One region of the Spirillospora sp. NPDC127506 genome, then DNA from elsewhere that is predicted to be linked to it. Evidence: riboswitches for the same ligand, from Rfam matches in the RefSeq annotation. Region 1 holds a riboswitch; the other holds the start of a gene.
The links. A riboswitch is a leader RNA that binds a small molecule or an ion and turns the genes downstream of it on or off. The one in region 1 is predicted to bind cyclic di-AMP.
Positions count from the first base shown of each region.

Region 1 (7,168 bases):
GGGGGGCGACACCCCGGCGGCGGCTCCCTACTCTGGAGGGGGTCGGCCAACCAGCGTGTCGTGCCGCTGTCCCCGCTGGGGCGCGAACGGTACGGGGCACTGGCCGGCGTCGGGAAGACTGGAGAAGGAACAGGGCCCCGAGTACAGGTGTCCGTGGACGAAGGGCCGGAGGGAAGGCGGGTGTACTACATCGGGATCCCGCGAAGGGGTGACATGGAGCACCTGACGTCGAGGCTCGACCGCGCCGGCGTGCGCTCGGGGGATGTGTCATGGCGACCTTGAACTGTCCTGTCTGCGGTGAGCCGCACCAGCAGGGCGACCTGCTCTGCATGAACTGCGGGGCCAACCTGGCGCGCGGCGGGGGCGGCGCCCACCGGCAGGCGCCGGGCGGGTACGACGACCAGCAGCCGCGGGTCCCTCAGCCGCCCGGTCCGGGCGGCCAGTACGGCGGTCCGCCGCCCGGCGGGCAGTACGGGCAGCCGCCGCAGCCCCACGACCCGTACGGGCAGCAGGCCCCGGAGCACCAGCAGCCGGGCCCGCCCGCGCAGCCGCAGGACCCGTGGGGCCCGCCGCAGCAGCAGCAGCCGGACGCGTGGGGTCCGCCCATGCCCCAGCAGGGGCAGGAGCAGCACGGCCAGCCGGGGCCCGGCCAGTACGGCCAGCCGCAGCACGGGCAGCCGCAGCACGGCGCCCCCCAGCCGGGCGGGCCGCAGCACGGGGGCCAGCCGCCGATGCAGCACCAGCAGCCGCCCGCCGACCCGTGGGGGCCGCCGCAGCCGCAGCAGCCCCAGGACCAGTGGGGAGCGCCGCAGCCGCAGCAGCCCGGCGGCGACCAGTACGGGCAGCGCGAGCCGCAGTACCCGCCGCCTCAGGAGCAGCAGTACGGCGCCCCGCAGGACCAGTACGGCGCCCCCCAGCAGGCCCAGTACGGCGCTCCCCAGGAGCAGCAGTACGGCGCCCCGCAGGACCAGTACGGGGCTCCGCAGCAGGACCAGTACGGCGCGCCGCAGCCGGGCCCGGCGGACCACCAGTTCGGCCCGCCGCCCCAGCAGCACGGGCAGCCCCCGCACGGCGCGCCCCCGCACGGCGGGCCGCAGCACGGCGGGCCGCCGCTGCCGCCGCACGGCCGTGAGGCGACGCTGCTGCCGCCCGACCACAACCAGGGCCAGCGTCCCCCCGCCCCCGACAGCACGGCGTTCATGTGCCCGTACTGCGAGGCGGTGCTGAGCAACCCGGGCGCCGCGCAGTGCGACTCGTGCCTGCGCCCCCTGCCCAAGCAGGGCACGCCCGTCCTGCGGGTGCAGTTCCCCACGGGCGAGCTGAAGGTGTCCGTCGGCCAGCACCTGGTGCTCGGCCGGGACGCGGGCCAGTCGCCGGTGGCCGCCACGTTCACGCAGTACGACAACGTGTCGCGGCGCCACTCGACGGTCTGGCTCGACCCGTCCGGCACGGCCTGGGTGCGGGACGAGGGCTCCACCAACGGGACGTTCGTCAACGGCGAGCGGCTCCCCCGCGGCGTGGAGGCGCCTCTCCGCGACGGCGACCAGCTCCGCCTGGCCGCCGACGTGACGGGGACCGTCCAGCTGAAGTGACCCGCATGCAAGGAGGCGGCCCCGCGGTTCTCGGAACCGCGGGGCCGCCTCCTTCGCGCTCAGGCCGCTCGCCGGCGGGTCAGCCGGCGCGCTTGGTGCGGGCGCGCATGCGCTCGCGCTCCTTGGCGTCCAGCACGACCTTGCGGATGCGGACGTTCGCGGGCGTCACCTCGACGCACTCGTCCTCGCGGCAGAACTCCAGCGCCTCCTCCAGCGACAGGATCCGCGGCGGGGTGAGCCGCTCCAGCTCGTCGCCGGTGGACGACCGCATGTTCGTGAGCTTCTTCTCCTTGGTGATGTTGACGTCCATGTCGTCGGCACGGGAGTTCTCCCCGACGATCATGCCCTCGTACACCTCGGTGCCCGGCCCGACGAAGAACGTGCCGCGCTCCTGCAGGTTCGTGATCGCGTAGGCGGTGGCGGCGCCCGCGCGGTCGGCGACCAGCGACCCGGACGGGCGGGTGCGCAGCTCGCCGAACCAGGGCTCGTAGCCCTCGAAGACGTGGTGCGCCATGCCGGTGCCGCGCGTCTCGGTCATGAACTCGGTGCGGAACCCGATCAGGCCGCGCGCCGGGACGAGGAACTCCATCCGGACCCAGCCGGTGCCGTGGTTCGTCATGTGCTCCATGCGGCCCTTGCGGACGGCCATGAGCTGCGTGACGGCGCCGAGGTGCTCCTCGGGGATGTCGACGGTGAGCCGCTCGACCGGCTCGTGCTTCCGGCCGTCGATGGTCTTCGCGACGACCTGCGGCTTGCCGACGGTCAGCTCGTAGCCCTCGCGGCGCATGTTCTCGACGAGGATCGCGAGGGCCAGCTCGCCGCGGCCCTGCACCTCCCACGCGTCCGGGCGCTCGGTCGGCAGCACCCTGATCGACACGTTGCCGACCAGCTCGCGGTCGAGGCGGTCCTTGACCATGCGGGCGGTGACCTTGGTGCCCTTCTCGCGGCCGGCCATCGGCCCGGTGTTGGTGCCGATGGTCATGGAGATCGCGGGCTCGTCCACGGTGATCAGCGGCAGCGGGCGCGGGTCGTCGGGGTCGGCGATGGTGTCGCCGATCATGATCTCCGGGATGCCGGCGATCGCGATGATGTCGCCCGGCCCCGCGTCGTCGGCGGGCTTGCGGGTGAGCGCGTCCGTCATCAGCAGCTCGGTGATCTTGACGCGCTCGATGCTGCCGTCGTGCCGGCACCAGGCGACCTGCTGGCCCTTCTTGATCGTCCCGGCGTGGACGCGGCACAGCGCGATCCGGCCGAGGTAGCTGGAGGCGTCCAGGTTCGTCACGTGCGCCTGCAGCGGCGCGTCCGGGTCGTAGGACGGCGCCGGGATCGTCTCGGTGATGACCTGGAACAGCGGCTCCAGGTCGGCGCTGGCGGGCATCTCCCCGTCGGCGGGCTTGTCGAGCGACGCCCGCCCGGCCCGGCCGGACGCGTACACGATCGGGAAGTCGATCTGGTCCTCGTCGGCGTCGAGGTCCATGAACAGCTCGTACGTCTCGTCCACGACCTCGTCGATGCGGGCGTCGGGACGGTCGGTCTTGTTCACGACGAGGATCACCGGGAGCCGCGCGGCGAGCGCCTTGCGCAGCACGAACCGGGTCTGCGGGAGCGGCCCCTCGCTGGCGTCCACCAGCAGGACGACGCCGTCCACCATGGACAGCCCGCGCTCGACCTCGCCGCCGAAGTCGGCGTGGCCCGGGGTGTCGATGATGTTGATCGTCAGCCCGTTGTGCCGGACGGCGGTGTTCTTCGCGAGGATCGTGATGCCCTTCTCGCGCTCCAGGTCGTTGGAGTCCATGACCCGGTCGTCGACGTCCTGGTTCTCGCGGAAGGCCCCGGACTGCCAGAGCATTGCGTCGACCAGCGTCGTCTTCCCGTGGTCGACGTGGGCGACGATCGCTACGTTCCGGAGGTCGTCGCGGGTGGAGATGGGCATGCGGGTTACCTTGCGTGAGGTTTCAGGAGAGTCGCCGCAGAAAAGCGGCAGCACTCCATTCTACGCGCCGCGGTGCCCGGCCCATCCCGGCCGCGTCCTCCCACCCTTCACACGCGGTCACACGCGCCCCGATTCGCCAACTTTGCTCATCCTTTGTAATCTGCCCGAGATCCGGTCGTCCGGAGCCCCACTCCCCGGGGCTGCGACCGGCACGCCGAATCTCCCGCCCGCCGGGAGAACCGGGGACCCAACCCTCGGGGTGAATCGACGCGCCGCAGGGCGGTGCGCCGTAGGGCGACTCCTGGCCCGAACCCGTCAGCTAACCCGGTAGGCGCGTGAGGAGAGGAGAACACCGGCTTGGCACCGGACCCCCGCCGGCGGCGGCGCTTCGCGCCCGCCGCCACCGCCGCCCTGCTCCTGATCGGCCTCGGCGCCACCGCCCCCGTCGCCGCCCACGCCGCGCCGCCGCTCCGCCTGGCCGCCGCCGCGACCGCGCCCAGCCCGACGCCGACGACGGAGAAGGGCCTGCGCAAGAGCCTCAAGGCGCTGAACGAAGAGGCCGAGATCCTCACCGAGAAGTACAACAAGGCCCGGGTGGACCTGAAGGCGGCGCAGAAGGCCGAGCAGGACGCCGCCAAGAACGCGCAGGTGCTGCGCGCCCAGGCCGGCCCGGCCCGCGAGCAGCTCGGGCGGATGGCCGCCGCCACCTACATGGCCGGCGCCCCCGACGCGATCTTCGGCTCCGACGGCTCCGCCGAGGGGCTGACCGAGCGCGCCTACCTCACCCAGAACCAGGCCGCCGCCGTCAAGGCCCTGCAGAAGCAGATCCAGCGGGCCGACGCCGCCCAGCGCACCGCGGAGGCCAAGACCGCGCAGGTCAAGAAGGCGTGGGAGGACGCCAAGAAGGCGCGCGCGCAGGCCAAGGCCAAGGTCACCGAGGTGATGAAGCGCCTCGACAAGCTCTCCACCACGCACGCCCGCGACCCGCGCACCGGCCTCACCGCCAGCATCAAGGGCTCGGGCCTGCCCGCCAAGATGGCCCGCAAGGCCTACAGCAAGATCGGCTCCCCCTACGTGTGGGCGGCCGCCGGCCCGAACAGCTTCGACTGCTCCGGCCTCGTCGTGTGGGCCTACGCCCAGGTCGGCAAGCCCGGCCTGCCCCACTACACCGGCGACCTCTACCAGCTGGGCACGAAGGTGCCGCGCAGCCAGCTGCGCTCCGGGGACCTCGTGTACTTCGGCAGCAACCTGCACCACATGGGGATCTACCTGAGCGACGGCAAGTTCCTGCACGCTCCGCAGACCGGCGACGTGGTGAAGATCTCCAAGCTGTCGGACCGCTCCGACTACGCGGGCGCCAACCGCATCTCCTGACGGGCGCGGCGCCCCCACGGATGTCGGGGGCTTCCTGCGGCGCGGCGGGAAGCCCCCGAACTCATCCGCGCGATCCGACGCCCGGAGGGCGGCCGGGCCTCAGCTGAAGTGCTCCCGGGCGAGCAGGTCGATCACCGGGCGGTCGCCGGGGAGCCAGTCGACGTCGTAGAGCTCCGGCGGGGTCAGCCAGCGGAGGGCCAGGTGCTCCAGGGCCCGGGGCTCGCCCTCGATGATCTCGGCGGTCCAGACGCGCAGCAGCGCCCGCTCGCTGAGCGTCCAGTCGCCGCCGACGCGGCGGCCGAGCCGGATCTTGATCGCCAGTTCCTCGTCGCACTCGCGGACCAGCGCGTCCTCGTCGGACTCGCCCGGGTCGACCTTCCCGCCCGGCAGTTCCCAGCCGCCCGCCATGTGCGGCGGTTCGGCCCGCTGCGCGCTCAGCAGGCGCCCGCCGGCGATGATCGCCGCGCCCACGACCACGAGAGCGATGGCCATCAGCCCCTCTCCGTCATGGCGGCCTCCGGCCTGCCGCCGTCCCGTGCGGCGCCGACCAGCCGCGTCGCCTCCCGGACGATCTCCTCCAGGTGGCCGCCGTGCGCGCCGCGCCAGTAGACCTGCCCGCAGCCGGCGCAGCGGCCGTAGACGTCGTAGCTGCGGCGCGTCCCGGCTTCGAGGTCGCCCTCGACCTCGCGCTTGTCGACCGGGACGAGCTCGCCGTTGCAGGCGGTGCACCGCGTCCAGGGGCGCAGGACGGGCGCGAACCGGTCGAGGAGGTCGCGGAGCTGGTCGTCGGGCCGGGAGCCGCGGACGTAGGCGCCCGCCCAGAGGGCGCGGCGGCGGAGGAGGCCGCGGTCCTGGGTGAGCAGGACGCGGCGCTCCTCGTTGGCCTGGACGACCAGCGCCGGATCGTCCATGTCGTTGTGGTAGGCGGTGTCGAGGCCGAGGAGGCGCATGCGGCGCGCGAGCGTGCCGAGGTGGACGTCCAGCAGGAAGCGCGGTGCGTCCTGGCCCGGCTCCAGCGGGACGGGCTGGGGGCGCGGCACCGCCGCCACGTGCACCTCGTCGCCGGGGCGCGGGCGGGTGGACGGCTCCGCGGGTTCGCCGCCGATGGTCATCGGGCCCGCCTCGGTGAGCGGCACCCCGAGCGACTCGACGAGGTGACCCAGCGTCGACGTCCCGTCGCAGGGCACCTGGTTCACGCTCTTGCGCCGGGTGGCGGGCAGGAACATCAGCAGTTCGTCCGCGACGCGGACGGTCATCTCGGGCTCCACGCCGATCAGCATGCCACGCGCCCCCGGCTTTCCCGTGCGATTATCGGCGGGTCAGGCGCGCGGCGGACTCCGAGAGGGAGTCCAGCAGGGCCGGGACGTCGTGGCCGCCGAGCACTCCCCCGCGCTTGACGACCCGGCCGCCCACGAGGACGGTGTCGACGTTGCGGGTGTCCGCCGACAGGACCACCGCCGCGATGGGGTCGTGGGCCGCGGCGGTGCCGGTGTCGACGCTGAGGACGAGGATGTCGGCGTGTTTGCCGGGGGTCAGCGACCCGGTGACGTCCGCCAGGCCGGCGACCTCGGCCCCTTCGATGGTGGCCATGCGCAGCGCGTCCGCGGCGGTGAACCCCAGGCCCGCGCCGCCGGGGCGTCCCCGCTCCAGGAAGTAGGCGGCCCGCATGATGCTGAACATGTCGCCCGGCCCGCTCGCGACCGTGTCGGCGCCGAGGCCCGTGGGGACGCCCGCGTTCCGGGCCCGTCCGGTGGGCGGGGGGCCGATGCCGAGCGCCGCCTCGATCGCGGGTGCGACGGACACGGTCCCGCCGCTGCCGGCGATCCGCTCGAACTCCTCGCCGGTGTAGTGGTTGGCGTGGACGTAGGTCGTCGGGTGCTTCAGGAGCCCGGCGTCCGCGAGGAAGGCGAGGCCGCGCGCGGCGCTCTCGGGCCCGTGGCCGCCCATGTGGACGGTGACCGGCAGTCCGAGGTCGCGGGCCAGCCGCCACTCGGCCAGCGCCCGCTCCTCACCCGCGATCTCCGGGCCGAGCGCCGCCATCGCCATGGTGAGGGTCCCGGCGGGCGCGTCGAAGTACTCGCCGCGGACGCGGCGGGTCTCGGCGGCCAGCGCGCCGGGGCCGCCGTCGCCGCCGTAGCAGTAGCCGAACACCGCCCTGATGCCCGATGCGCGGAGCGCTTCGACGTTCGCGTCGGTGTGGCCGGGGCTCAGCTGGATGTGCGACCAGTCGACCAGCGTCGTGATGCCGGAGTCGAGGCACTCCAGCACG
Region 1 is NZ_JBEORG010000003.1:291,082-298,249, forward strand. Features, by position in the region: gene ABTW95_RS05765 (4Fe-4S single cluster domain-containing protein) at 1-282, shown strand, start outside; gene ABTW95_RS05770 (FHA domain-containing protein) at 270-1,592, shown strand; gene typA (translational GTPase TypA) at 1,672-3,525, opposite strand; cyclic di-AMP (ydaO/yuaA leader) riboswitch at 3,728-3,875, shown strand; gene ABTW95_RS05780 (C40 family peptidase) at 3,883-4,899, shown strand; gene ABTW95_RS05785 ((deoxy)nucleoside triphosphate pyrophosphohydrolase) at 4,999-5,391, opposite strand; gene ABTW95_RS05790 (Mut7-C RNAse domain-containing protein) at 5,391-6,179, opposite strand; gene ABTW95_RS05795 (amidohydrolase family protein) at 6,208-7,168, opposite strand, start outside.

Region 2 (7,168 bases), on a different contig from region 1:
GGGGTGCACGTTGCGGACCTTGAGGACCTGCGGGGCGCCGCGCACGACCGCGCGGTGCTGTCCGAGGCGCGGGTCGTGCTGGCCCGGCGGCTCGGCGTCCCGCCGGGGGAGGCCCTGCAGCATCTGATCTGGCTCGCGCGCGATCTGGACATCGACCTCGCCGAGGCGGCGGCCGTGCTGGTCAAGGACGGGGGCGGCGGGCCGGTGGGGGCCGTGGTCGCGGACCGGAGGGCGCCGCGGGCCGAGGGCGGCACGGCCGAGCGCCAGGCCGTCCTGTCGGACGCCGAGGACGTCCTGCGCCGGGTGGCGGCCGAGGACACCTCCGGGGACGCCGAGATCCTCGCCGAGGCGGGCGACGATCCGGTGGCGCGGGCGCTCCTGGACGGGACGCTCGACTCCTGCGCCCACCTGGTGCCGGTCAGGGGGCCCGACGGGGCCGTGGCCGACTTCCTCTACGCCGATCTCAACGACGCCACGCGGGACATGTTCGGGCGGGGCCGGGAGGAGCTGACCGGCCGGCGGCTGCTGCGCACGGATCCGGGCGCCGCGCTCAGCGGGCTCTTCGACGAGTACACCAGGGTGCTGGAGACCGGGACGCCGATGGAGCGCCCCTCGTTCATGTACTCCACCGCCCAGGGGGGCCTGTCCAGGTCGTCCCGGATGAGCGTGCGATGCGTCCGGGTGCCGACCGGGGTGTGCGTCACGTGGCGGTACCACTTCGCCGAGGACCGGGTGGCGCGGCGGCTGGAGCGGGTGGAGCGGCTGGCGCTGATCGGGTTCGGCGAGTGGGACCTGGCCACCGGCGAGGCGGACTGGACGCCGCAGATGCGCGCCAACTACGGCCTCGGCCCCGACGACGTGCCGCCGATGCCGCACGACCTGCCGAAGGCCGTGGCGGACGACGACCTCCCGCTGGTGGAGGAGGCCGTCCAGACGATGTTCTCCCGCCGCGAGCCGGTGGAGGCCGAGCACCGGGTGATCGGGCCGGACGGGACGCCGCGGCATCTGTGGCTGTTCGCCGAGCCGGTGCTGGGCGACTCCGGGCTGCCGATCTCGATCAATGTCGTCTCGCAGGACATCACCCGGCGGCGCGGCGTGGAGCGGGCGCTCGCCGAGACCCGCCGGCAGATGCTGAAGCAGCAGGCGCGGACGGCGCAGGAGCGGAAGGTGGCGGTGACGCTGCGCCGCGCGATCCTGCCGGACGAGGACGAGGTGGAGCAGCTGCCGGGCCTCGGCATGGCGGTCCGGAGCCTGGCGGCGGAGAGCACCGCCCGCATCGGCGGGGACTGGTTCGCGACCCGGGCGCTGCCGGACGGCCGGGGGCTGTTCGCCATCGGGGACGCGGCCGGGCACGGGCTCCCGGCGGCGGCGGCGATGGCGCGGACCCGGAACGGGCTGCTCGGCCTCGCCTGCACGGGCGAGCCGGCGGGACGGCTGGTGGACTGGCTGAACGAGCTGGTCGGCACCATGGACCCGCCCGCCACGGGCACGGCGATCGTCGCGCACTTCGACCCGTCCCGCCGGGTGCTGGCGTGGACGTGCGCGGGCCATCCGCCGCCGATCCTGGTGCGGGAGGGCCGGGCGGCGCCGCTGGAGGTGGTCCGCGACCCGATGCTCGGCGCGATGCCCTGGCAGTACACGACGATCACCACCCGCCTGCACCCGGGGGACCTGCTGTTCCTCTACACCGACGGCCTGGTGGAGCGCAGGGACGCGGACCTGGACGAGCGCATCGGCCGCCTCACCGAGATCCTGCAGGACTCCTCGCTGCGCCCGGACCTGGCCCTGGACGAGGTGCTGGCGCGGATGGAGTTCGACCGGGCGGCGGACGACACCACCCTGTTCGCCCTGCTCGTCGAGTGACCGACCCCACGCGCCCGCCCGCGAGGGGCGCCCGTGTGAGGTACGACTCATAGTGACCGGCGGCGAGGGCCGGTGCGCGGCGGTCCGCCGGGCGCCGGCCCTCGCCCGGTGAGCGTTCTTTACCCTTTGCCCATCGGCCGGTAAGTCCCATGGGCAAAGGGCTGAGGGCCGGTCGGGGAAAGATCGGGAACACCCCGGGGCCGGACGCTGTTGGTGAATCCTTGGAAGGGCATTGAGCGGGCATAACCGAGGTTTGTGCCTGGTTTGCTTTTCTTGAGAAGGTTGCTACCTTCTATCCGAATCCCGCAGCGCGCCCCATGCGTTGCCGCCGGCCGCGCCCAGTGCGGCCGATGATCGCGGAGCGGCACCCGCACGCGATGCGCGCCCGACGATGCGCGCCCCCCTCACCGAGACCAGTCGCTGAGGCAAATCCGAATAGTCAGCACCGCGTCCGCGGTGCGAGGCCGAGTCCGTCCCGGTCGCCACGACCGGACGGAGCCGGGGACCCAACGTTCCAGGGGTGAATCGGCGCGTCCAGAGCCGCGCCGTAGGGCTGCTTCCATGCCCGAATCCGTCAGCTAACCCGGTAGGCGCCATGGAAGACAAGGAGATTCCCTGCATGTCCGGTCGTTTCGATCGACTTTCGCTCAACCGCTTCTCGTCCGAGGACAAGGCCGTCGGCGCCGCCGTCGGGGCCGTCCTCGCCGGCGCCGTCGGGCTCGCCGTGCTGAACCCCCTCGCCGGTGGCAGCGCCGCGGCCGACGCGCCCGCCCAGGCCGCCGCCGCGAAGGGCGCCGCCGCCTCGCAGACGTCCGCGAAGACGAGCGCGGCCGAGGCCCGCGAGGCCGGCTACAAGGTGCCGCCGCGCGACGTGAAGCCGTCCGAGGTCATCAAGCTGGCCCAGAAGCAGGTCGGCATCAGCGAGGGCAAGGGCGGTCAGACCAAGTTCCACAAGTGGTACGTCTCGACCCCGCACGCCAAGGCCACCGCCAAGCGCGACGGCGGCTTCTCGGTCAAGGCCTACAACGGCGCCCAGTGGTGCGACATGTTCGTTTCCTGGCTCGGCGCCCAGACCGGCGTGAAGAACATGGGCTGGGACGCCTACACCGTCCAGCACGCCAGCTGGTTCAAGAAGACCGACCGCTGGGGCCACAAGCCCAAGCCGGGCGCCGTCGTGTTCTTCGACTGGCAGAACGGCTCCAAGGGCGGCATCGGTGACATCGACCACGTCGGCCTCGTCGTGAAGGACAACGGCGGCGGCAAGGTCAAGACCATCGAGGGCAACAGCAACAACGAGGTGGAGAAGAAGATCCGCGACAAGTCGCAGATCGTGGGCTACGGCTACCCCGACTACGCCTCCTGACCCTCCCCGCACCCGAAGGCGCCCGGCTCCCCGGCCGGGTGCCTTCGGGCTTTCCGGGCGGTCTGCCCCCATGTCTCCGGTGAAGTCGGGTAATGCGAAGCGTTGACAGCCTTTGATCCCTCTTGGACCTCACTGAGGCTTTCCAGGAAAGGAATCCCTGGCGGACGCGCGTCCGGCCGGCGCCCCGCGGCGCCCGGCTCGGTCCCCGGCGGAACGGGAGGGATGCCCATGCGGCTGCGCCCGGATGTCAGCGTGGTCGTGATCGCCTACAACGACGCCCGGCGGCTTCCCCGGGCGGTCGCCTCGTCGCTGGCGCAGTCGCTCGGCGGCGTGGAGACCGTGATCGTGGACGACGCCAGCACCGACGGCACGGGGGAGGTCGCCGACCGGCTCGCCGCCGCGCATCCGGGACGGGTCCGGGCCGTGCACCTGCCGGCCAACTCCGGCGGCTGCGGCCGTCCCCGCAACACCGGGATCGAGGCGTCGGCCGGGCGCTACCTGATGTTCCTCGACAGCGACGACCTGCTGGACCGGCACGCCTGCCTCAACCTGCTCGCCGCCGCCGAGAGCACCGGCGCCGACCTGGTCTCGGGGCTGTGCGACCGGATCTTCCTGGACGTCCCCGAGGGCGCGAAGGGGCGCATCCGCCCCTGGTATCCGTGGCTCTACCGGAACAGCGCCGTCTACGGGTCCCTGGCCGAGAACCCCGACCTGCTCTACGACACGCTCTCGACCAACAAGGCGTACCGGCGCGGCTTCCTGGAGGAGCACGGGCTGCGGTTCGTCGAGCGGCTGCACTACGAGGACCTGCTGTTCACCGCCGAGGCGTACCTGGCGGCCCGCCGGACCGCGCTGATCCCGCACCGCGTCTACCACTGGCACGTCCGGCAGCGGACGGCGGCGCCGTCGATCTCCAACCGGCGGGCCGAGCTGGCCAACTTCGCCGACCGGCTGGAGATCCACCGGCGCATCGACATGCTGTTCACGCTGCGCGGCGCGCACGAGCTGCGGCGCGCCAAGGACGTGAAGTTCGTCAACCACGACCTGCTGCTCTACCTGCGGGAGCTGCGCGACCGCGACGCCGGCTACCGGGACCGCTTCCTCGATCTCGCGGCCGCGTACCTGGCCGAGCTCGACCCGCGGGTCTTCGAGCTGGCCAACCCGATGCCCGCGATCGCCGCGTACCTGATCCGCGAGGGGGACCACGCGGCCGCGCTCGCCGCCGCCGAGTACCGGCCCGCCGAGCGGCCCGAACTGCGCGCGCGGCTGGTGGAGCGGGACGGGCGGGTCTTCTGGGGCGCGCACCGGCCGCGGGGGAGCCTCGGCCGCCGGGTCCTGGACGTGACCGGCTTCGGCTTCCACGTCCGCCCGCTGAAGGACGTGCGCCCGGCGAACACGGTGACGCGGCTGGAGATGCGGGGCGGCCGCCTCCACCTGGCCGGGCACGTGCTGAACCCGCTCGGCCGGATCCCCCCGGACGCGGACCTGGCCGCCACGCTGGAGTTCTGCGACCGGCGCCGCCGCGCGCGCAAGGCGCGGGCCCGCGCCGCGATCCGGCACGAGGGGGAGCGGCTGGCGTGGCGCGCCGAGCTCGACCCGGCCCGGCGGATCCGGCCGGTCGGGTTCATCGACCCCGTCTGGGACGTGCGGCTCCGCGTCCGGGCGGACGGCGAGGAGATCGTCACCCGCCTCGGCGAGGGCCGCGGGTCGCCGTCGCTGGCGGGCGTCGGCCTGCCCGTCCGGCCCCGGCTGACCCGGATCGCCGCGGACCGGCTCCGCTCCTACGTCACCGACGGCGGGCACCTGGCCTTCGCGCTGGAGACGGCGAGCCCGTGGGCGCGGCTCGCCGGGGCCGCCGCGCTGCGCGCCGCCCGCTCCCCGGCGGGACGCCTCGCCTGGCGCCGCGCCCGGGGGATCGGGACGAGCGTGCGCCGCCGGCTGACCGCCCGCAAGACCAAGATCGCCGTGTTCAACCGGGTGCTGAGCCGGCTGCCCGTCCGGCCCGGCCTGGCGGTCTTCGAGAGCCACCTCGGCCGCCACTACTCGGACAACCCGAAGTACATCTACCGGGAGCTGCGCAGGACGGGCCGGCCGGTGACGGCGGTGTGGGCGTACGCGTCGTCGCCGAAGGGGTTCCCGGACGACGCCGTGCTGGTCCGGCGCGGCTCGTGGGCGTACTTCCTGGCGCTGGCGCGGGCCCGGTTCTGGGTGGACAACCAGGGCTTCCCGGAGGGACTGCGCAAGCGTCCCGAGACCACCTACATCCAGACCTGGCACGGGTCGGCGTTCAAGCTGATGGGCCTCGACCGGCCGCGGCTCAAGAGCGGGCCGGCCGCCGAGCGGGACCGGCTGCGCCGGATGGTGGAGCGCTACGACTGCTTCCTGGTGCGCTCCCGGCACGACGCCGAGACGCTGTGCGCGGGCCTCGGGGTCTGCTCCGAGCTGCTCCCGGCCGGCTACCCCCGCAACGACCCCCTGGTCAACGGGGTGGACGGCGATCCGGAGCTGGCCGCCGAGGTCGCCTCGCTGCGCGCGTCCCTCGGCCTGGACGGCGGGCGCCGCGCCGTGCTGTACGCGCCGACGTTCGCCACCGGGCCGAAGGGGCGCCCCGTCAAGCTGCTCGACCCGCCCGTCGACCCGGACGTGTTCGCGCGGGAGCTGGGGGATGAGTACGTGCTGCTCGTCCGGCCGCACTACCTGTGCCGGGCCAACGTCCCGCCCGGCGCCCGCGCGGTCATGCGGGACGTCGGCGCCGTGCCCGACGTCACCCCGCTGCTGCTGCTCGCGGACGCGCTGGTCACCGACCACTCCTCGATCATGTTCGACTTCGCGCTGCTGGACCGGCCGATCATCCTGCACCTCCCGGACGGCCGGGACCGCACCGCCGGCTACTTCGACCTGGACCTGCACGGGCCCGGGCCGATCACGCGCACGGAGGAGGAGCTCGTCGCCGCGCTCGCCGGCCTGGACGCGGTGGACGCCGCCCATGCGGCCCGGCGCCGCGCGTTCGCCGCGCGCTTCGGCGAGCACGACCGGGGCACCGCCGCCCGGACGGTGGTGGACCGCTACTTCCCGGCCGCACGGCCGGGCCGGAGGGGGAGGGGCGATGGCGGCACCGCGTGACGTGTTCATCGTGTGCAACAACACCGACGAGATGGGCGGGCTCCAGCGCTGGGCGCACCACATGGCGCGGCTGCTGGCCGGGCGCGGGGACCGCGTCACGCTCATCGGCATCACTCGCAGCGCGGAGCCCTGCCACCACGGGCGCGACGGCTCCTACGCCGTCGAGGTGCTGCACCGGGAGTGGCGGCCGCCGGTCATCGCGTGGCGCCCGGTGAAGCCCGTGCAGCACCTGAACGCCGTGGCGCGCGCCCGGGAATGGCGGCGGGCCGCGGCCCAGCGGCGGGGCGCCGCCCGGCTGTCGGAGCTGTTCGCCGCCGCCCGGCCGGGCTCGGTGATCATCGTGGCGCAGGTGTGGGCGATGGAGTGGGTCCGGCTGGCCGACACGGCCGGGCTGCGGGTCGTGGCGATGAGCCATGAGTCCTACGGGGCCACCCGCAGGTCGACGCGGTACCGCAGGGTCAAGGAGCACTACGCGGACGCCGACCGGATGCTGGTCCTGACCGCCGAGGACGCCGACGCCTGGGCCCGGGACGGCATGACCAACGTCGACTACATCCCGAACCCGCTGCACGTCACCCCGGCCGTCAACCCCGTGCTGGACCTTCCTGTGGTGGCCTGCGTCGGGCGCCTCTCCTACGAGAAGGGCGTGGATCTGCTGCTGGAGGCGTGGGAGCCGATCTCCGCGCGCCGTCCAGAGTGGCGGCTTCGCATCTACGGCAGCGGCCCGGACGAGGAGGAACTGCGCGCCCGGGCGGCCGGGATGGAGTCGGTCGAGTTCCGGGGCGTGGTCGCCGATGTCGGGGAGGCGCTCGCCGAGGC
Region 2 is NZ_JBEORG010000005.1:100,650-107,817, reverse strand. Features, by position in the region: gene ABTW95_RS07675 (SpoIIE family protein phosphatase) at 4-1,863, shown strand; cyclic di-AMP (ydaO/yuaA leader) riboswitch at 2,334-2,471, shown strand; gene ABTW95_RS07670 (CHAP domain-containing protein) at 2,483-3,226, shown strand; gene ABTW95_RS07665 (bifunctional glycosyltransferase/CDP-glycerol:glycerophosphate glycerophosphotransferase) at 3,455-6,349, shown strand; gene ABTW95_RS07660 (glycosyltransferase) at 6,333-7,168, shown strand, end outside.
Region 2: it holds a riboswitch for cyclic di-AMP, as region 1 does, so the genes downstream of both, ABTW95_RS07670 (CHAP domain-containing protein) here and ABTW95_RS05780 (C40 family peptidase) in region 1, are expected to answer to the same signal.